3 regions of the Methylobacterium sp. WCS2018Hpa-22 genome follow, and region 3 is predicted to be linked to each of the others. Evidence: riboswitches for the same ligand, from Rfam matches in the RefSeq annotation. Region 3 holds a riboswitch; each other region holds the start of a gene.

Region 1 (6,999 bases), on a different contig from region 3:
TCACGTCGGTGGCCGCGACCTTGCCGGTGGCATCCACCACCGCGACCTTCACCCCGGTCCGGAACCCCGGATCGAGGCCGAGAGTCGGCCGGGCACCGGCGGGGGCGGCAAGCAGCAGGTCGCGAAGGTTTCCGGCAAAGACGCCCACGGCCCCGGTCTCGGCCACCTGTTTCAGGCGTCCGCGCAGGTCGGTGTCGAGGGCGGGTTTCAGCTTGGTGCGCCAGGTCCGGCGCACGGTCTCCATCAGGAATCGGTCCCCCGGCCGGCCATGATCGCCGATGCGGAAGGCGCGGGCGATGCGCAGTTCCTGCCAGGTGGGCACGCCCTTCTCGGCCACGTCGCCGGGGGCGTCGGTGATGTCGAGGTCGAGGATGTCCTCCTTCTCGCCCCGGTACAGGGCCAGGATGCGGTGCGAGGGCAGGCGCGTGAGCGGTTCGGAGAAGTCGAAATAGTCGGCGAACTTCTCGCCGGCCGCTTCCTTGCCCTTCTTGACGCTGGAGGTCATTCGGCCGCGCTGCCAGACCGTGTCGCGCAAGGCGCCCACCAGTTCCGGGTCTTCGCCGAACCGCTCGATCAGGATGGTGCGCGCGCCCTCCAGCGCGGCCTCGACATCGGCGATGCCCTTGCCCGCATCGACGAAGCCGGTGGCAGCCTGTTCCGGCGCGCGTTCGGGATGGGCGAGCAAGGCCTCCGCCAGGGGGCCGAGCCCGGCCTCGCGGGCGGCTTGCGCCTTGGTGCGGCGCTTCACCTTGAACGGCAGGTAGAGGTCTTCGAGCCGTGCCTTGGTGTCGGCGGCGAGGATGCGCGCCTTCAAGGCCGGGTCGAGCTTCCCCTGGCCGTCGATGCTCTCGAGGATGGCGGCGCGGCGCGCCTCCAGGTCGCGCAGATAGGCGAGGCGCTCCTCTAGATCGCGGAGCTGGGAATCGTCGAGGCCGCCGGTGACCTCCTTGCGGTAGCGCGCGATGAACGGCACCGTCGACCCGCCATCAAGGAGTTCGACGGCGGCAGCGACCTGCCGCTCGGCGACCTTGAGCTCCGCCGCGATGGTTGCAGTGATGGCGGCCATGGGATCCTCGCGCGCGTGAAGGGGCCGCGGTGTCTACAGGCCGGGCCGGAGAGCGGTCAAACCGGAGGGGTGATCCGACGGATTTGAACTCGGGTCGATGCCGGGTGTCATGGTGGCGATAGACAGGATCCCGTCATTCCGGGGCCGCGTAGCGGAGCCCGGAATCCAGAGCCGCGACGCGTGCCGTATATCGCAGGCTTCGATTTGGTCCAGTTCAACGTCGCAAGGTCGGCGGTTCTGGATTCCGGGCTCGCCTTCAGCGCCCCGGAATGACGGTGCGGGTGGCAAAACCGTCGAGTTCCCGCCGCTCGATGATGAATCGTCGACCTGAGTTAGAAGCCATGGGCTCGATCCGACGGATTCCTGAGGAGCGATCCTCGTGACAAACGCTGCATGTCGATACAGGTCGGCGAGCTGCGGCCGATGGACAAAGGCCCCGGCCCGGCGGAGACTTACTTCAACAAAAAACGGGTTTGGGAGAGAAATGCCATGAGGCTCAGGCTTGGTCTGGCCGTGCTCGCCGTCGCCTTCGCAGGCGTGGCCGCAGCGGAGCCCCCGACCTTCCAGGTCGATTCGACTTGGCCTAAACCCTTGCCGAACAACTGGATCATGGGCCAGGCGTCCGGCGTCGCGGTGGATGCTGAGGACCGGATCTGGGTGGTGCAGCGCCCGCGCTCCCTCACCGATGACGAGAAGGCCGCCAGCCTCACGCCGCCACGTACCAAATGCTGCCACCCCGCTCCGCCCGTGCTCGTCTTCGACCAGGCGGGCACCCTCGTCCGGTCATGGGGCGGGCCGGGCGAAGGCTATGATTGGCCGCAGAACGAGCACGGCATCCATATCGACCACAAAGGCTTCGTCTGGCTCGCCGGCAATGGTGAGCAGGATGGCCTGATCCTGAAATTCACGCCGGAGGGGAAATTCCTCCTGCAGATCGGCAAGCAGGGTCCCCAGACCAACAGCCTCGACACGACCCGCCTCGGACGGCCCGCCGCCATGCAGGTGGACCCCGAGACCAACGAGCTTTTCGTCGCCGACGGTTACTTCAACCACCGGGTCATCGTGTTCGATGCCGAGACCGGAGCGTTCAAGCGGATGTGGGGCGCCTACGGCAAGCCGCCCACCGACGAGACCCTGCCCGCCTACGACCCGGCCGCCGCGCCGGCCCAGCAATTCCGCAACCCGGTCCATTGCGTCCAGATTGCCCGCGACGGGCTGGTCTATGTCTGCGACCGGGCCAACGACCGGGTCCAGGTGTTCCGCCGCGACGGCAGCTTCGTGAAGGAGTTCTTCGTGGAAAAGGACACCCGCGCCAACGGCTCGGTCTGGGAACTGGCGCTCTGGCCCGACCCCGACCAGACCTACCTCCTCAATGCGGACGGCGCCAACAACGAGGTCCGCACCCTCAAGCGCGACACCGGCGAAGTGCTCGGCGCCTTCGGCCGCAACGGCCGCATGGCCGGCGACTTCCACTGGGTCCACAACCTCGCCGTGGACAGCAAGGGCAACGTCTTCACCACGGAGGTGGACACGGGCAAGCGCGCGCAGAAGTTCTTGTTCCGGGGGGAGATGGTGGTGCGGAAGCGGGTGGGGCCGTAGGGGTCGGAATGGGAAAAAGTGGGCCTCGACTTATGGTGTTCGCTCTCGCGGAAATAGGGTAGGCCTTGAAGTAGCCGTCGCCGCGAGACTGATTATGTCGCTGACTAACCTTCTGGTACCGACCTACAGGAACATGTTGCGGACGCTGTCCGGGCTGCTGGACAAAGCAGTGCATCAGAGGGTGGATCAGGCCGATGGTCTGCTATCGGCGCGTCTGGCACCAGATATGTATCCACTGGCGTCACAGGTTTGTTTTGCTGCCTATCAAGCTCAGGAAGCAACGTTCCGCCTTAGCGGCGAAGATATTCCCCAATCGCTTGCTGCCGTGGCAGCCGAGGGGCGCAATGCCGGCGACGTGCCCGGCTCAATCGCGGATGCACGGGCTCGCATCGCCGACGCATTGGCGCATCTGGACGGCCTCCCGGACGATGCTCTCGATGCCGGAGCGACCCTGCCAATCGTGATCGAGCTTCCGGGCAACATCACGTTCGATATGAGCGGCGAACAATACGCTCGGGATTGGGCTCTGCCTCAGTTCTACTTCCACGTCATCACCGCCTACGCCATCTTGCGGCATTACGGCATCACACTCGGCAAAGCCGATTATGTGCCTCACATGTTCGCATATCTCCGGCCCGGATCACTGCCATCAGCATGACCGGAGAGCGGCTTGGCTGCCCGCAACCCGCTCCCATCCCTCTCAAAACCGCCCCGCCACCGTCAGCCGCACCGCCATCGGCTCCACCGGATGCAGATGCGTGTCGGCCACGCCGCCGGCCGGTTCCCCCCGCAGCCGCGACTCGTAGAAGTAGTCGATCTGGCTCGCCTTGACGTTGAGCAGGTTGAGGATGTCGAGCTGCACCGTGACGCCGTTCTCGAAGTTGTAGCCGATGCGGCCATTCACCAGCGTGGTCGGCTTCGAGCGGACGGAATTGTCCTCGATGAGCGGGCGCGGCCCGAAATAGCGAAGCCGCATCGTGCCGAACCAGCCGAGCGCCTCACCGAGGGTAAAGCCGGCCGCCGCGATGGCGGTGGGGGCGGCGGGAATGCGGCTCCCCGCTGGGTCGCGATCGGCGAAGCGCGCATGGGTGACGGTGAGGTCGGCATCGAGAGCGAGCCAGGGCGTGACCGCGTAGTGGTTGGTCCACTCGATGCCGGTGCGCCGGCTCGGGCGGCTCGGCTCGGTGGTGCCGGCATCGCCCACGAACAGGTTCTCGGAATCGAAATCGAGCTGGAACAGCGTCACGGTCGATTCGAGACCGGCGATGGAGCGGTTGCGCAAGCCCACCTCCGAGCCCACCGAGCGCACCAGCAGGGGCACCCGGTCGAGGGGGAACAGAGGGTTGCCCGGATCGACCGTGATGGTCGCGCCCCGCGCGTCGTTGGAATGGAAGCCCTCGCCGTAATTCACGAACAATTCGGTCTCGGCCCAGGGGCCGAACACGACGCCGAGCTTAGGGCTGACGATGCCGTCCCGCGCATGGCCTGAGTTCAACGGATTGTTCGATCTCACGGTGGCGTCGTAGGCATCGGCGCGGAGGCCGACGCTGGTGCGCAGCCACTCGGTCCAACGCAGGCGGTTCTCAAAGTAGAGGGCAGCGCTGCCCTCCTGCACGCGGTCGTCGCGCACGGTGGAGAGGGAGGTGCGCGCCCGCGTGTTGAACAGTCCCACATGGATGTCGTCGAACCGCGCCTGCACGCCGATTTCGTTCTCCATGGGCAGGCCGAACAGCTCACCCTTGAACACCCTGGCGATCTCGCCGCCGGCGACGGTGCGGCTGTCGAGCTGGCGGAACTGGTCGCCGTTGACCGGGTCGTTGAGGAAATAGGTGAAGTTGTTGAACAGGTTGAGGTTTGAGCGGATGACGTAGGCGCTGGCGCGGGTGACGCCGCCGTCGTCCGACCGGCTCCAGCGGCCCGACAGGGAGAAGCGGCTGGCATCGCCGCCATCGCTCGGATCGAGAGTGCCGAAGCGGCCGATCACGCCTTCGGAAATGGCCCGCTGCGGAACCTGGTTCGTCGCCGTCCAGCGGTTGGAATAGGCCATGCCGGTGAGGGAGAACCCGTCGAGGGCGGTGCCCTGGCTGTAGCGCAGCACGCCGTTGAGCTTGCGGATGTCGTCCGGCACCACCCATGGGCCGTCATAGACCTGAGCCTCGCCAGCGGCGAGGAGCGTCCCCTCCCCGAGGGGTGCGGAGGCGATGGTGAGCGCCCGCTTGTAGCCGAAGCTCCCGAGGGAGGTGAGCGCGAGAGGGCGGGGCACCGCGTCGATCGTGTCGATCCGCACCGATCCGGCGGAGGCGAAATCCCCGTCACGGGCGAAATACGGGCCCTTGTGGAACTCCACCGCGCCGACGAGTTCGGGAATGAGGAAGTTGATGTCGGCATAGCCCTGGCCGTGGCCATGGGTGCGCATGTTGGCCGGCATGCCGTCGATGGTGATGGCGATGTCCGTGCCGTGGTCGAGGTTGAAGCCGCGCAGGAAGTACTGGTTGGCTTTTCCTTCGCCGGAATGCTGCGTGACGATGAGGCCGGGCACGGCTTCCAGCACCTCGCCGGGGCGGGTCACCGGGCGATCGTTGAGGGCCCTGCCGGTGATGACGCCCGAACTCGACGTCAGCGCGGGAGCGGACAGGGCGCCGAACGCCTCGGCCCCGCCGGTTCCACCAGTGGCCCCGCCGAGACCGGGACCGGCCGCTGCAGGGGGCGGGCGCATGTCGGCGGCCACGGAGAGTTCGTTGAGGGTCGCCTCGGCGGTGGTTGCCGTCCCGGACTGAGCAAGAACCGGCGAGGCGGATGCCAGGAATCCGAGGGCGAGGAGTGGGGGAACGAGACGGGCGGACACAGGCGGAGACCTCGGGCAACGGCAGTGGCACGTCACCGCGAACGAAGCCGATCCCTACGCGAGCGCAGGCCCCGACACCCCACCAGGACACCCCGCCCGATGCGTTTCGCGTGTGACCACGACTGACGGCAGGTCTCCTGGCTCGCGGGTCGACGCCCTCTCATCGTCTTCCCAGGCCCGAAGACCCAGTGACGTGTTGATGATGGGCTCGCCGCTTACAGTTGCGGGGGCAGCCGCGGCATCGGACAAAACGTCCTCACCGCGTTCCCTTTTGATCCCCCGAAGAGGAACCGTCAGTCTCAGGCTAGGTCGGCCGCGACGAGAGGGTCAATTGCGAGATGATCCCGCACCGATCATCGCCGCTGCCCTGTCGCATTGCAGCAACGTCCGGCGTCAATCCGGTAGAGCGTCGAGGTTCTTCGGCTCCTCGATGCGGCGGCCGTTCTTCTCGGCCCGGAAGCGCTTGCCCATCTCGTAGGCCGATTTGCGCATGCGCATGATCCCGCCGAGCGGCCGGTGCGCGGCCAGCCCGTGCCAGGGGCTGAACGACAATCCGTCATCGACATAGGCGGCGCGGGCCTCGCTCCAGCTTGCCTGCGGCGCGGCGGTGAGGGTGGCGATGGTACGGTAGGGGCTCGCGGTCTCAGGCCAGACCACGGAGGCGTCCTCCACCGGCATGTCGTCGAGGTTCAGGCACAGCTGTGCACGCAATTCCCAGGTGCCGCCGTGGATGCTGAAATGCGCCATCACCGCCTCGCGGATTGCGTTGGCGGCACTCGTGTCGTCGAGCGGCTTGTTCGCCAGCGCCCTCATTTCGGGAGAGACCGGGACGAGGGAGATCTTGGCGATGTGATCGCCGAAGCGCAGCGGGACCTGACTATAGAAACTGTCGCCGAGGAGATGCGTCTCGGGCTGCCCACCGAGGATCGCCAGGGTCGGGCTCGGCGAACCGGTGGTCGCGACGACTGCGCTCTGCACGCCCCGAAGCGCCGCCGAAGCAGCCTTCTTGAGCCCTTCCGCCCGGTCCGTGGTCTTGGCGAGGAGCTTCAGCGTCGCGAGGAACGGCTTCGGTCCCGGCGCCGAGAAGGCCGGCCCGTTGACGAGCACGAAATCCTGCGTGGCATCCCCTTCCGATCCTTCGAGACGCTCTCCCTCGACACCGAGGACCTTGATCGCCACGCCGCGCGGGGTGGAGACGCTGTCGTCCAGGATGTCGCCCGGAATGGTCGAGAAGCGCATCACCACGGGGTAGCGCCCCGGCTTCGCGAACAGGCCCTGCGCCAGTTCAGGGGACAGGTCGGGCGCCACCTCCAACTCGGCCCTCAAGGCGCCATGCGCCTTGGCATGGACGCTGCGGATGGCATGGCCGCCATGGGCGAGGGTCGTCTCGCTGATGGAGCGCATGGTCTCGTTCAGGGCCCGGCTGGTCTCGGCCTCGTCGGGTTCAAGGGTCTCGATGGAGGGCGTGTAGCGCAGGTAGTCGGTCTCG
Region 2 (6,999 bases), on a different contig from region 3:
GCTTCGTCGGCCTCGTCGGGCCGCAGGTGGCGCGCTTGGCGGGCCTGACCCGGGCCGCACCGCAACTCGCCGGTGCGGCCATCGCAGGGGCGCTGATCATGGTCGCGGCGGATTTCGTCGGACGGATGGCGTTCTTCCCCTACCAGCTTCCCGCCGGATTGGTGGCGACCCTCGTCGGCGGGCCGTTCCTGATGTGGCTGCTGGCCCGCCGTTGATCGTCTTTCGACAAGTTTTTTGCGGCGCTTGAATTGAATTGTTCCAAAGAAGGGTTGTGTTTCTTAGGCAACGCCGCCGCAACTTTTGTCATTAAATCTCAACTTTGACTTGCTGACAAAGACGCCGTGTGGATTCGTCTTGTCGAGACCCGATCTTGTTTTTGAATCGTTCTACGCGATGCATCGACAAGGAAATCTCGTTCTTTACCAATCAGGTCTGCGCCGTATTTCCGACGATCAAGGTCTTCCCTATGTCTGATGGCATGTTGCTTTCTTCTGGCACGTTCTCTCACAAAGCCGTGAGTGGCATGCGCTGCCTCGCCGGCGTCTCGACCGTGGCGCTGCTCGCCATGGTTCCCGCCCTGTGGAGCGGGGAAGCCTTCGCCCAAGCCGCTTCGGGCGGCACGGCGGCGGTGCAGCTCGACACCTTGTCGGTGCAGGGCTCCGGAAATGGTTCGGGAGGCGGCAATGGAGGTGGCGTGACGGCCGCCAATTCCTACGTCGTGCCCAGGAGCATGTCGGGAACGAAGACCAACGCGACCCTGCGGGAGATTCCCCAGTCGGTGTCCGTGGTCACTCAGAAGCAGCTCGAGGATCGCGGCGCAGAGAACCTGGCCGATGCGCTCGCCTACAGCGCCGGCATCCTCGCGTCGCCCCAGGGGCAGGATGGCCGCTTCGACCAGCTGATCATCCGTGGCTTCGACCAGACTCAGCGCGGCATCTACAAGGACGGGATGCGTCTGCCACAGACGAGCTTCTCCGGCTTCCCGATCGAGCCCTACGGCGTGGAGCGCATCGACGTGCTGCGCGGCCCGACCTCGGGCCTTTTCGGGCTCAACGATCCGGGTGGCCTCGTCAACTTCATCACCAAGAAGCCGACGGTCGAGCCGCTGCGGGAAATCTTTAGTTCCTATGGCAGCTTCAACCGCAAGCAGTTCGGCTTCGACCTGAGCGGCCCGCTCAACCCTGAGAAGACGATCCTCTACCGGATCACCGGCCTGCTGCGCGAAGGCGGCACGCAAGTGGATTACACGCCGCTGGACCGAATCTACATCGCGCCCGCGGTGACCTTCGCGCCTTCGGCGGATACCAGCCTGACGGTGCTCGGCAATTATCAGAGAGACCGCACCGGCGACACGTTCCGTGCCATCCCGCGCGAATACACCCGGGGCAGTAATCCCAATAAGTCGGAAATGCGCAGCCGCTTCCTCGGGGAGCCGGGCTTCTCGCGCTTCCTCGCCGAGCATTTCGAGGGCGGCTACCAGTTCTCACACCGGTTCGACGACCATTGGACCGTGCGCCAGAACCTGCGCTACGCCCATGCCTCGACCGACTACAACGCGATCTACTCCACGGGCGTCACCAATCCGGCGATGCCCAACACCGTCACCCGCGAGGCTCAGACCTGGCTTGAGGATTACGGCGTCTTCACCGTCGATACCCAACTCCAGCACGATGCGCAGTTCGGCAACATCAAGAACACCGCGCTGCTCGGGGTCGATTACAGCAAGATCAACAACAAGAGCGACCAGTACGGCGGTACGAGCTTCGGCCTGCTCGGGATCGGCCCGTTCGTCGGCCCGCTCAACATCCTCAATCCGGTCTACGGCCAGCCCGTCGCGCAACTTCCGCGCTCCCTCCTGTCACGGTTGCAGCAGGAGCAAGTGGGCGTCTACGCGCAGGATCAGGTCAAGTTCTACGATCGTTGGCTGCTCAGCATGAACGCCCGCTACGATTGGGTGACGACGAAGACCGATGCCCAGAACCCGGTCATCGATACCGTGCGCCAAATGCTCAACGCCGTCCCGTTCCCGAACGGCATTCCCACGAGCTTCGGCGCGAACCAGGACGCGCAATCCTATAGCGGCCGGGTCGGGCTCTCGTATCTCTTCGACAACGGCCTGACGCCTTATATCTCGGCCGCGCGCTCGTTCAATGTGTTGCCGGTCTTCCTCCAGAACAGCACGATCGCGGTCGTGCCCGGCATCGGTGCGGTGCCGCTCACCTACAACATCACCCCGGCCAAGCCCGAGATCGGCGAGACCATCGAGGCCGGCGTGAAGTTCCAGCCGCCGGGCCAAGCCACCTCGGTTCTTTTCTCCGTGTTCAACACGAAGAAGACCAACGCCCTGTTCTTTAACCCCAGCGACCCGTTGCAGCAGGCCTTCTATCAGAACGGCGAAGTCGAGGTGAAAGGCTTCGAGAGCGAGGCCACCGTGGACCTCCTCGACGGCCTGAAGCTCATCTCGTCATTCACGGTCCTGCAGGCCGAAGTGACGAAGGACAATGCGCCGGACGGCAATCCCAGCGCGGTTGGGAAGCGGCCGATCCAGGTGCCGAACTTCACCGCCGCGACTTGGCTGGATTACACGATCCAGACCGGCATGTTCCGCGGACTCGGGATCGGCGGCGGTGTCCGCTACATCGGGGAATCGTTCGGCGATCCCCAGAACAACATCCGCGTGCCGGACTACGTCCTCTTCGACGCATCGCTCCGTTACACATACGAGAACTGGCGCTTCCAGGTGGCGGCCAACAACATCACGGACCGCGTCTATGTCGGCACCTGCTCGCAACAGGTCAATTTCGTCGGCTGCAATTATGGCGAAGGCCGCCGCGTGACGGGCTCCGTCACCTACCGCTGGTAGGCGATACGCATCCGATGAGATCGGCCCCGGATCGAACGGTCCGGGGCTTTTCTTTTGGGCTGTTGCCGTGACGTCGTTGACGCGGTCTCTCGCCCTCGACTAGCCTGACGATGACGGTTCCCCTTCGGGGGATCAAAAGGGAACGCGGTGAGGGTCTTGAGCCCGATGCCGCGGCTGCCCCCGCAACTGTAAGCGGCGAGCCCATCATCAACACGTCACTGGAGGCTCCGGCTTCTGGGAAGACGATGAGAGGGCGTCGACCCGCGAGCCAGGAGACCTGCCGTCAGTCGTGGTCACACGCGAAACGCATCGGGCGGGGTGTCCTGGTGGGGTGTCGGGGCCCGCGCTCGCGTGGGGATCGGCTTCGTTCGCGGTGACGTGCCACTGCGCTGAGCCGCGCCTGCCGTTCGCCCGCGATGCCCGATCGTCCCTGTTCCTTCCATTGCAGACTCGCTCCACATCTTGCCCTCGGCGAGACCGTTTGGTCCTCCGCGCAGGCATTTTGCCCGGTTCGACGTATTGTAACGTTATAACATACGATCTAGCAGAGGGGGCGCGGCATTCGGCCAGCGATTACTCCGGTTTGCCAAAACGAACATGCCCACACAGGTCACCCACCGCGCCCCCGGGCGGATCTCCCCGGCCGGCGCCACCGCCCTGCTCGCATCGCTCCTCGGCTCGACCCTGCTCGCGGGCGAGGTCCGCGCCCAGGATTCCATCGGCCAGAATGCCGTCACCCTCGACCAGCTCACCGTGGAGGGGAGCGGGGTCGGCCTGACTCGCGCCAACCCGGTCGGGCTCAACCTCTCGACCCCCTCTCGCAGCGCCAGTCGCCTCGGCCTGACGCCGCTGGAGACCCCCGCCAGTATCGATGTCATCAGCGGCGAGACCGCCCGAATCCGGGGCCAGAACACGGTGGTCGAGGCGGTGACGCAGAACGCCACCGGCATCACCACCATCGCGTCGCCGGGCAACGGCAACGGCGCCTTCTCCAGCCGGGGCTTCGCCGGCCCGAACTCGATCCAGCAGCTCTATGACGGCACGCGGCTGTTCGTGGGCGCCGGCACGGTGACCTTCCCGTTCGACACCTGGAACGTGGAGCGGATCGAGGTGCTGCGCGGCCCGGCCTCCGTCCTCTATGGCGACGGCGCCATCGGCGGCGTGGTCAACGTGGTCTCGAAGAAACCGAGCTTCACGCCGATCCATGCCGCCCGCGCCGCCACCGGGTCGGACGGGCTCGCGCGCCTCGCCGTCGATCTCGGCGGTCCCATCGGCGATGCGGTGGCCTACCGCCTCAATATCAGCGGCAACCGCGACGGCGGCTGGACCAGCCCGAACGGGGATTTCCGCAACCTCGCGGTCTCGGGCGCGCTGCTGTTCCAGCTCAACCCCGATCTCGCGGTGACGCTCAGCCATGATCTCGGCTACCAGGAGCCCGCGCGCTACTGGGGCACGCCGCTGGTCAATGGCCGGATCGTCCAGTCCCTGCGCAACAACAACTACAATGTCGACGGCGCGAAGATCGTCTGGGCCGACAACTGGACCCAGCTCAAGACCGAGTGGACGCCCAGCGCCGACATCACCATCCGCAACACCGCCTACCGGCTGCAGAGCCGGCGCCACTGGCTCGATGTGGAGCAATACAGCTTCAATCGCGGCACCGGCCTCATCGACCGGTCCAGCTATACCGAAATCTACCACAACCAGGAGCAGGTCGGGAACCGCTTCGACGCGGCCTTCAAGGGCAACCTGTTCGGCTTCCGCAACGAATTCGCCATCGGATTCGACGTCAACCACGTGGATTTCCGCCACACCAACAACTTCTCCAGCGCGGGCGGCGGCCTCGTCACCGGCGTCGATCCATTCAATTATGATCCGGGCCTGTTCCCGGCCAATGGCCGCGCCAGCCCGGCCTATGCCACCAGCACCAACCAGGCCTCGGTCTTCGCCGAGAACCGGCTGATCCTCAGCGACCAACTCTCCTTCCTTACCGGCGTGCGTTTCGACGCGCCGACCCTGAACCGGCGTAACCTGCAGACCGGCGACACCTTCGCGCGCTCGTTCGAGGCCCTGAGCTACCGGTTCGGCCTCGTCTACAACCCGACGCCGGATTCGGCCCTCTACGTGCAATACGCCACCGCCACCGATCCGGTGGGGAGCCTCATCAGCCTGTCGCAAACGAACGCCAATTTCGACCTCTCCACCGGCGAACAGGTCGAGGTCGGGGCTAAGGGCCTCGCGCTGAACGGCGCCCTCGAATGGACGGTGGCGGGCTACCGCATCGTCAAGGACAACCTGATCTCGGCGGTGCCGGGCCAGCCCAATGTCTCGACCCAGGTCGGCCGGCAATCCTCGCACGGGGTGGAGGGGGCGCTCGCCCTGCGCCTGCCCGATGGCTGGCGCATCGACGCCAACCTCGCCTTGCTCCACGCGCAATATGACGAGTTCCGGGAGGGAGCGGTGTCCTATGCGGGCAACCAGCCCATCGACGTGCCGGAGCGCGTCGCCAATGTCTGGCTCAATTGGGCCTTCGCCCACGACTGGGAGGCGCGGATCGGGCTGCAGAATGTCGGCCGGGTCTTCAGCGACTTCTCCAACACCGCGCCGCGGCCCGACTACACCCTGGCCCATCTCGGCCTCGACCATCAGGTCACCCCGGCCTCGCGCCTGAGCCTTCGCGTCTACAACCTGTTCGACACAACCTACGCGATCAGCGGCAACGCCGTGGACGGGATCGGCACCAACTGGATCCTCGGGCGACCGCGCTCGTTCGAGGTCGCCTACAGCGTCGCGTGGTGAGCCTGTTCAAGCAGGGCAAGCGGTGGCTGGTCCTCGGCCATCGCTGGCTCGGCATCGGCACCGGGCTGCTCTTCGCCCTCTGGATCGGCTCCGGGCTGGTGATGCTCTATGTGCCGTTCCCGAGCTTGACGGAGACGGAGCGCCTCGCGCGTCTTCGCCCGATGGCGTGGGAGGCAGTCGCGGTCTCGCCGGACGGCGCCCTGGCCGCCGCCGGGCTGCACGGCATGCCCCGCAGCCTCGATCTGGAAATGCGCGGCGACGAGCCGGTCTACCGGATATCGTCCGGCGACGGCCGCCGCATCACCCTCTCGGCGCGGACCGGCACGCCGGCCGGGCCGGTCGATGCCGAGGCGGCCCGGCGCCTCACCGGGGCCGGGCCCGGCGCGTCCGTGGAGGAGGTCGCGCGCGACCAATGGACGGTGACGGCGCGCTACGATCCCCTGCGGTCCTTCCACAAGGTCGCGTTGAACGACGCGGCCGGCACCGAACTCTACGTCTCGCAACGGACGGGGGAGATCGTCCTCGACACGACGCGGTTCGAGCGCGGCTGGAACTGGGTCGGCGCCGTCACCCACTGGGTCTATCTCACGCCGCTGCGCGCCCGCCCCGATCTCTGGCGCGATGTGGTGCTCTGGGTCTCCGGCATCGCCGCCTTCACGGCGCTCACCGGCCTCGTCCTGGGGATCTGGCGCCTGCGCCTGAGGCGGCGCTACGCGCGAGGGCGCGTCACGCCCTATCGCGGGATGGCGCGCTGGCACCATTTCGCCGGGCTTATCGGCGGGATCGGGCTCACCACCTTCATCCTCAGCGGCTGGCTCTCGATGAACCCGAACCGCTGGTTCACCTCCCTCGCGCCGCCCGCCGACCTGCGCGAGGCCTATGCCGGGGCGGACAACCCTGTCGGCATCGAGACAGAGAGCCTACGCGCGTTGGCCGCCGATGCACCCCTCGGCCTGCATCTCCCGCGGATCGGCGGGCGCTGGGGCGCGACGGGGCTCGACCGCACCGGCAGGCGGGCGATCGGAGACGCACCCTCGACCGCTCGGATCGCGGCGGCGGCCGGTCTCGCCATGGCGGGTGCGAGGCTGGAGGGCGTCGAGCGCCTGGAATCCCACGACCTCTACTGGTCGCCGCTCACGAGCGGGACGCTCCCCATCCTGCGCCTGCGCTTTGCCGATCCCGCCGCGACTTGGCTGCATGTCGACCCGCAGAGCGGCGAGATCCTCAACCGGCTCGACCGCTCCGGCCGCGTCAACCGCTGGCTGTTCACGGCGCTCCACCGCCTCGATCTGCCGGTCCTCGTCGGCCACCCGCCGGCGAGGGACGCGGCACAATGG
Region 3 (6,999 bases):
GGGGAATGCGGGCGACGACGCCTTTGCGGAACGCCTCCGGCCGCGCCTTCCAGGGCACGATGCCGTCGGGCGTCTCCGCGTACAGGCCGATGCCCGCGAGGATGGTTCTGGCGGATTCGACCGGGTCGAGATCGCCGTAGACGTAGGTCCAGCGGCCCTCCGACGCCACGGCGACCGTGCAGGGGCGCTTGCAGACCGACAGGCACTCCACGCTCTCGACCGCGATGCCCTCGATGGCGGCTTCCGTCACCGCATCGCGCAGCGCCGAGACGAGGCGGGCCCCGGCACGGGGCTCGGATGTGTCGCCGGCCGTGCGGCAGGTGGCGCAGACATAGAGTACGACCGGTCTGCCGGCCTGGATGTCCTCGTCAGGCATGCGACGTCGTCGGGCTCTTGCGCCCGACGCTGTTCCAGGCCCAGCCGAAGGCGAGGCCGATCACCGCCCAGAACACGAAGGCGATGCCGAGCGACCGAGCGGCGAATTGGGCCGCGTAGCCCGGGGGCAGGGCGGAGGCAGTGTGGCTCGTCTCCGGAGCGCCTGCCAGATGCGGCGCGACGAGAAGCACGAGCCCTCCAGCGATGGCGATGGAGGAGCGGCGGATCGCGATGAGGTAGAGCCCCATGGCGGTGGCGGCCGCGGTCATGATCCACCAGAACTGGCGTTCGGCGAGCGGCGCCGCCTCCATGCCGGGCAGTTCAGGCGGCAGACCGAGGGCCGGGGCGAGGGCCACGGCGAGGAACCCCGCGATGGCGAATCGCAGGCCGGTTTCCGGGCTCGGCTCGCGCCCACAGGCAATGAGAGCCGCGCCCAGCAACAGGGCGTAGCCGACGCCGCCGACCAGGGTCGCGAGGGCGGTGAAGACCATCCGGGGAAGGCCGGGGCCGGGCTGCCAGGCCGGAGCGACCTCGCCGCCTTCGACACCGTCCGTCTTGCCGCCATGGTCCTTGCCGCCATGGTCGTGGCCCGAATGGACGGGCACGATGAGGGAGGCCGGGGAGACGCCGCGCGGCATCCATTGCGCGGCTGGCGCCGTGGCTTCGCCGCTCTCGTAACGCTCGGCCGCGATGATCAGCGGCGAGGTGAGGGCAAGCTGCAAGCCCGTGGCGACGACAGCCGCCAGGAAGCCGGCGACCAGGGCCGCCGACACGAGTCGGATCATCATGAAATCAGGTCCTGGCTGAGCGCTAGGCGGTCAGTGGCAGGGGAAATTCTGGGCGTGCCGGAAATCGTGGGCCGCGTTGTGCAGCGCCATCGCCGGGGCGAAGCCGGCCATGAAGACGAGCCCGAGGCCGAGGAAAGCGGCCATGAGCACTGCGCCGAGACGCTCGTTGCTGCGGGTGCCGGTGAGGGCGAGGGTGTTCGTGGTCATCGTGTCAGGTCTCCGGCCGCCCCGCCGGCGGCGTTCGAGGATAGAGCGGGAGGACAATGTCCCCTTCGGAAGGCAGGTCTCCTGGCTCGCGGGTCATCCGGTCCTGCCGCCTTCCCGGATCGCTCCGGTGGCCGATGGCAGGCCCGTCTCCGCTCACAGTTGCGGGGGCAGCTGCGGTTTCAGGCGCGAGCCCTCACCGCATTCCCTTTTCACCCCGTCGCCGGGGCACCGTCCGAACTTCGCTTCTACGCGCTCGCGCGACCGCTGACAACGCGCTGCCAAAGCGTTTTACCGGCTTTGACGGGGCAGGGCGGTTTCGCGCTAAAGGGAGCCATGCGGCAGCCTTCTCCAAGAATGACACTGGTCCTCGGCGGCGCGCGCTCGGGCAAGAGTCTGCACGCGGAGCGCCTCGTGGAAGCCCACCCGGCGCCGTGGCTCTACCTCGCCACCGCGCAGGCCTGGGACGACGAGATGCGGGAGCGCGTCGCCCTTCACCGGTCGCGCCGCTCGGCGGATTGGATCACCCGGGACGTGCCGATCGATCTGGCCGAGGCCGTCGCCGCGGCGAACGGGCCGGTGCTGGTCGATTGCCTGACCCTATGGCTTACCAACCTGATCCTGTCCGAGGCCGATATCGAGGCGGCGAGCGCCGCGCTGATCGAGGCCTGCGGTCGCGCGCCGGGGCCAGTGGTACTCGTTGGCAACGAGGTCGGTCTCGGCATCGTACCGGACAACGCGCTCGCCCGCCGCTTCCGCGACGCGGCCGGGCGCCTGCACCAGCGCCTCGCCGCGCGGGCCGACCATGTGGTGTTCATGGTGGCGGGACTGCCGATGATCGTGAAACCCCAACCCGGAGCGAGCGCATGAGCGTTTCAGACACGAGCGACCCGGAGGCCGAACGGCACCGTGAGAAGATGGAGAAGCGCAAGGCCGTCCAGGACGCCGAGGTCGCGGCCAAGACGATCGAGAAGGGCCTGCTCATCGTCAATACCGGCCCTGGCAAGGGCAAGACCACGGCCGGGCTCGGCCTCGTCCTGCGGGCGCTCGGCCATGGCTGGCGGGTTGGCGTGGTCCAGTTCATCAAGGGGGGGTGGGATACGGGCGAGAAGCACGCGCTGAAGGCTTTCGGCGACCGGATCGAATGGCATACGCTCGGCGAGGGCTTCACCTGGGAGACGCAGGACAAGGCCCGCGACATCGCGGCGGCCGAGCATGCCTGGGCCAAGGCCGAGGAGCTGATGGCCGACCCGACCATCCGCCTCGTCCTCCTCGACGAACTCAACATCGCCCTGCGCTACGATTATCTGCCCATCGACGCCGTGGTGGCGGCTTTCCGGGCGCGCCGGCCCGACCTCCACGTCATCGTCACCGGCCGCAACGCCAAGCCGGCCCTCATCCAGGCCGCCGACCTCGTCACCGAGATGGGCAGCGTGAAGCACCATTTCTCGGCCGGCGTGAAGGCGCAGGAGGGGATCGAGTTCTGACTGCTGGGCGCGGTCAGGCCACGCCGCCGACCGGCTGATTCTCGTGGAGGACGAGCTTCAGCGTAGCGACGAAATCCTCCAGGGCGGCGGGATCAAGGTCTCGCTGCAGGGCCCCGTGGGCGACGGCGTTGCGCAGGCTCGCCATGGGGCGAAGCCGATCCGCCTCGTCGGGCGTTACGATGCCTTCGCCCGCGAGCTGTTCGATCAGCCGTGCGGACGATTGAGATCGCGACAGGCGGTCCGGAATCAAGGCCCGCCCGATGGCTTCGAAGGTCGACCAGCCAAGCAGCAGAGCGGCCTCCATCTGGCCGGCTGCGATGAGAGCCTCGACCTTCGCGATCGTGCGGTCAATGATGTCGGGCGTCACGCCGTCGATGGCGGGTACGCCGCCGCCGGAGCGAGCGTAGTAGATCCGAAGTTCCCAATCGGCGACACCGAGGAACCGGTCAGCGACTCTTTCCTGGCTTCCCGATCGCGAGCCATCCCGCACGATCTCGATCGCGAGATTCTTGGGTTTTCCGAGCGCAATCGCGTCGGGAACGTAGTCGCCCATGAAGGATGGCAGAAGCTGGCGGGAAGGGTGAGTATAGACCTCGTAGCCGGCATCCATGAGTGTCGGGATGATGAGGTCGAGGACCGGCCGTTCTGGTTCCATGCCGCTCATGCCAGTTCCTCGAATGGATCGTCCGAGAGCCTTACGTATAGAATCGGCTTCTGTGCCGACAGGGCCGCCGCCAGGACGGGGCTCGGCTGCGTGAACGAAAACACCCGCTGCGGTTCGAACTTCTGGATGACCACCCGTTCGATCTGAGAATCATCCATGTAGATGTGCTGGTTGAGGGCATCGAGAACCAGTTTGACGATATTGTCCACATCGCCCTGCACGGAGCCGACGGGGAAGTAGAACAGCGTCACGGCGAGTTTACCCTCGCAGGCGAAGTGATTCTCGGGCAAGGAGCCGTCGCTTGCCGCTCGGACCTTCTGCTTCCATTGCGATTTGGAACTCGATCGGGCCGATTGGAACGAGACCGGTGTGCCGCTGACGAGGAACTCGATGGGAAAGATGAGCTCCACGAGAGATCGCCTAGCGTCGCGGGCTTCGGTCCCGCAACTTATGCACGGCTTCATCAACGTGTATAGGGTATCGCGGAATCTCCCTTGGGTTGTGTTCCGTCGCGGCTTCCGACGCTGCCTCGTTCCGCTCACGCTTCTTCTGTCCGGTGCCGGTGCGGCCTCCGCGGAGTCCATCACATCCTGGCCGGACACCTATCTCGCCCGCGTCGAGGCGCTGGCGGTGATGGAGGGGCTCAATGCGCGGCTCCTGGCGAGCCGCAGCGCCACCGCGACCCTCGAAGGCTGGTGCTTCGAGCACGGCATGGCGACGGACCCGCGGCTCACGGCGACCCTCCTGCGCGATGTGGACAAGCCCGCCTCGGAAGAGACGCGCCGCCGCCTCGCCGCCGGACCCGAAACCGTCCTGAAATATCGCCGGGTCCGGCTCGCCTGCGGGAATCACGTTCTGTCGGAGGCCGACAATTGGTACGTGCCGGAGCGACTGAACCCGGAGATGAACCGCCTGCTGGAGACGACCGATACACCCTTTGGCAGGGCGGTCCAGGCGCTGGGCACCACCCGCCAGACCATCGGGGCGGACCGTCTCTGGCAGCCTCTGCCGCCCGGTTGGGACCAAGCGGCCCCGCCCGATCCCGCCTGCGCGCCGCTCGCGATTCCGGACCGGCTGTTCAGCCATCGGGCCGTCCTGTTCACGGCCGAGCGGGTGCCGTTCTCGGAGGTCGTCGAGACCTACGCCTCCGCCATCCTCGATTTCCGCCGGGCCGCGCGGCCTCTCGATACCGCCTGCGTCGCCGGCCCGCCGTCGCGGCCCTGACGCGGTCGTGCTAGGGCTCGCCGACACCCCTCGGCACACCGGACGAGACCCGATCGCATGACCGCCCGCGCCTTCATGATCCAGGGCACCGGCTCGGATGTCGGTAAGTCGCTGATCGTGGCCGGCCTGTGCCGCGCCTTCACGCGGCGCGGCCTCGCCGTGCGGCCGTTCAAGCCGCAGAACATGTCCAACAACGCGGCCGTTACCGCCGATGGCGGCGAGATCGGCCGGGCCCAGGCGCTGCAGGCGCGGGCCTGCGGGGTGGCGCCCTCCATCCACATGAACCCGGTCCTGCTGAAGCCCCAGAGCGAGACCGGCTCGCAGGTGGTGGTGCAGGGCCGGATGGTCGGCACCGCGAAGGCGCGAGATTACCAGGCCTGGAAGCCGCGTCTCCTGGCCTCCGTGCTCGAAAGTTTTGATCATCTGAAGGGCCAGGCCGACCTCGTCATCGTGGAGGGCGCCGGCTCGGCCTCCGAGGTCAACCTGCGACGGGGCGACATCGCTAATATGGGCTTTGCGCGGGCCACCGACACGCCCGTGATCCTGCTCGGCGACATCGACCGGGGCGGCGTCATCGCCAGCCTCGTCGGCACCAAGGCGGTGATCGCGCCCGAGGATGCGGCGATGATCGTGGGCTTCCTCGTCAACCGGTTTCGCGGCGACCCGAGCCTGTTCGCTGACGGCATGGAGATCGTCGCCACGGCGACCGGCTGGCCCGCCCTCGGCCTCGTGCCGCATTTCCCTGAAGCCGCGCGCCTGCCCGCCGAGGATGCGCTGGGGCTCGCCGGTTCCGCCTCCTCCGGCCGGACGCGCATTCGCGTCGCGGTGCCGGTTCTCCCTCGCATCGCCAATTTCGACGACCTCGATCCGCTACGGGCGGAGCCGGAGGTGGAGGTCGTGCTGGTCCGGCCCGGCGAGGCGATTCCGGGCGACGTCGCCCTCGTCCTGCTGCCGGGCTCGAAGACCACGATCGACGATCTCGACGCCCTCCGTCGCGAGGGATGGGACATCGACATCCGCGCGCATCTGCGCCGGGGCGGCCATGTGCTCGGCCTCTGCGGCGGCTACCAGATGCTGGGCCGGACGTTGAGCGATCCGCACGGGATCGAGGGCGAGCCGCGCAGCGTCGCCGGGCTCGGCCTGCTCGACGTCGAGACGGTGATGACGCCGCTGAAGCGCCTCGAGGCGGTGAGCGGGCGGAGCCTCTCCGACGACCTGCCGTTCAGCGGCTACGAGATGCATGTGGGCGACACGGCCGGTGCGGACACGGTGACACCGCTGCTACGCTTCGCCGACGGACGGGTGGACGGTGCGGTCTCTGGCGACGGGCGGGTCTGCGGCACCTACGTTCACGGCCTCTTCGCCGACGACCGGCAGCGGGCCGCCTGGCTCGCGCGCCTGGGAGCGGCCTCCGACGGTCATTCCTACGAAGGCGAAGTCGAGCGTGTCCTCGATGCCCTCGCGCGACATGTCGAGGCGCATGTCGATTGCGACCGACTGTTCGCCTTGGCGCGCTAGCAGTTCCCCAACATAGGCTCGACCGATCGGGCTCCCGCGCAAGGCACGAGCCATGAGGAAGTAGCCCGAGACGCCGTCGCCGCCGGAGGTCGACGCGCCTCACTCGTGAGACGGGGCCGAGCTCCTGGCTGCCCACCGTGGTGCTGCCTGGGCCCGCGCTCAAACTCGCCTGTGGGGCGAGCTCGATAGTCGCGGTTGTGTCCGCCCTGTGCCGGGACGCCGTCCGCCGCAGCGTCGCCGCGCCGGTCGTCGCCCCACACGCCGCCTGAACGACAAAGGCTGTCAGGGAAGTTTGTATTCGAGCGGTCCGCCATCCTTGACGCTGTCGAACATCACCAGGATGCGCTTGTCGCCCAGCACCGCGACGCCCTCCGCCTTGGCGCCCTTTTCCGCCCCGGTGAGATGGCCGATCGGCTCTAGCTTCGCGTTGGTGGAGGCCCCGGCCGCGAACAGGCTGTAGGGCACGTCGGTCTGCCCCTGAGCCGGCCCGGTGAGGACGAGGAGCCGCCCGTCGGGCAGGATGGCGAGATCGCGGATCCCGGCCCCACGCCCGACCGTGAGGGGGATCACCTGAGGGGCGGCCTTGAGCGGCTCGTGCCCCTGCGCGAAGAGAGCCCCGACATCCGCCTCGACGATGAAGGTCTTGCCGTCATGGGACGGTGCGCGCAGCCCGGCGAACAGGCGTGTTCCATCGACGGCGACGCCCTCGATATTGAGGCCGTTGGGCGTAGCGTCGCCG

The links. Region 3 has a riboswitch for cobalamin ahead of RQI43_RS03505 (CbtB-domain containing protein). Riboswitches for the same ligand answer to the same signal wherever they lie in the genome.
Region 1: another riboswitch for cobalamin. It lies ahead of RQI43_RS14750 (TonB-dependent receptor); the one in region 3 lies ahead of RQI43_RS03505 (CbtB-domain containing protein).
Region 2: another riboswitch for cobalamin. It lies ahead of RQI43_RS23370 (TonB-dependent receptor); the one in region 3 lies ahead of RQI43_RS03505 (CbtB-domain containing protein).

Annotation. Positions count from the first base shown of each region.
Region 1 covers NZ_JAVTJA010000010.1:83,131-90,129, forward strand. Annotated here, with positions in the region: gene RQI43_RS14735 (Tex family protein) at 1-1,066, opposite strand, end outside; gene RQI43_RS14740 (hypothetical protein) at 1,556-2,665, shown strand; gene RQI43_RS14745 (DUF1993 domain-containing protein) at 2,760-3,323, shown strand; gene RQI43_RS14750 (TonB-dependent receptor) at 3,366-5,510, opposite strand; cobalamin riboswitch at 5,620-5,820, opposite strand; gene RQI43_RS14755 (catalase family protein) at 5,904-6,999, opposite strand, start outside.
Region 2 covers NZ_JAVTJA010000026.1:28,227-35,225, forward strand. Annotated here, with positions in the region: gene fhuB (Fe(3+)-hydroxamate ABC transporter permease FhuB) at 1-215, shown strand, start outside; gene RQI43_RS23365 (TonB-dependent siderophore receptor) at 524-2,863, shown strand; cobalamin riboswitch at 2,961-3,163, shown strand; gene RQI43_RS23370 (TonB-dependent receptor) at 3,461-5,662, shown strand; gene RQI43_RS23375 (PepSY domain-containing protein) at 5,656-6,999, shown strand, end outside.
Region 3 covers NZ_JAVTJA010000002.1:213,914-220,912, reverse strand. Annotated here, with positions in the region: gene RQI43_RS03515 (DUF1636 domain-containing protein) at 1-376, opposite strand, end outside; gene RQI43_RS03510 (CbtA family protein) at 369-1,163, opposite strand; gene RQI43_RS03505 (CbtB-domain containing protein) at 1,194-1,370, opposite strand; cobalamin riboswitch at 1,424-1,618, opposite strand; gene cobU (bifunctional adenosylcobinamide kinase/adenosylcobinamide-phosphate guanylyltransferase) at 1,725-2,237, shown strand; gene cobO (cob(I)yrinic acid a,c-diamide adenosyltransferase) at 2,234-2,854, shown strand; gene RQI43_RS03490 (hypothetical protein) at 2,868-3,518, opposite strand; gene RQI43_RS03485 (RusA family crossover junction endodeoxyribonuclease) at 3,515-3,928, opposite strand; gene RQI43_RS03480 (hypothetical protein) at 4,020-4,742, shown strand; gene RQI43_RS03475 (cobyric acid synthase) at 4,800-6,260, shown strand; gene RQI43_RS03470 (DUF3616 domain-containing protein) at 6,543-6,999, opposite strand, start outside.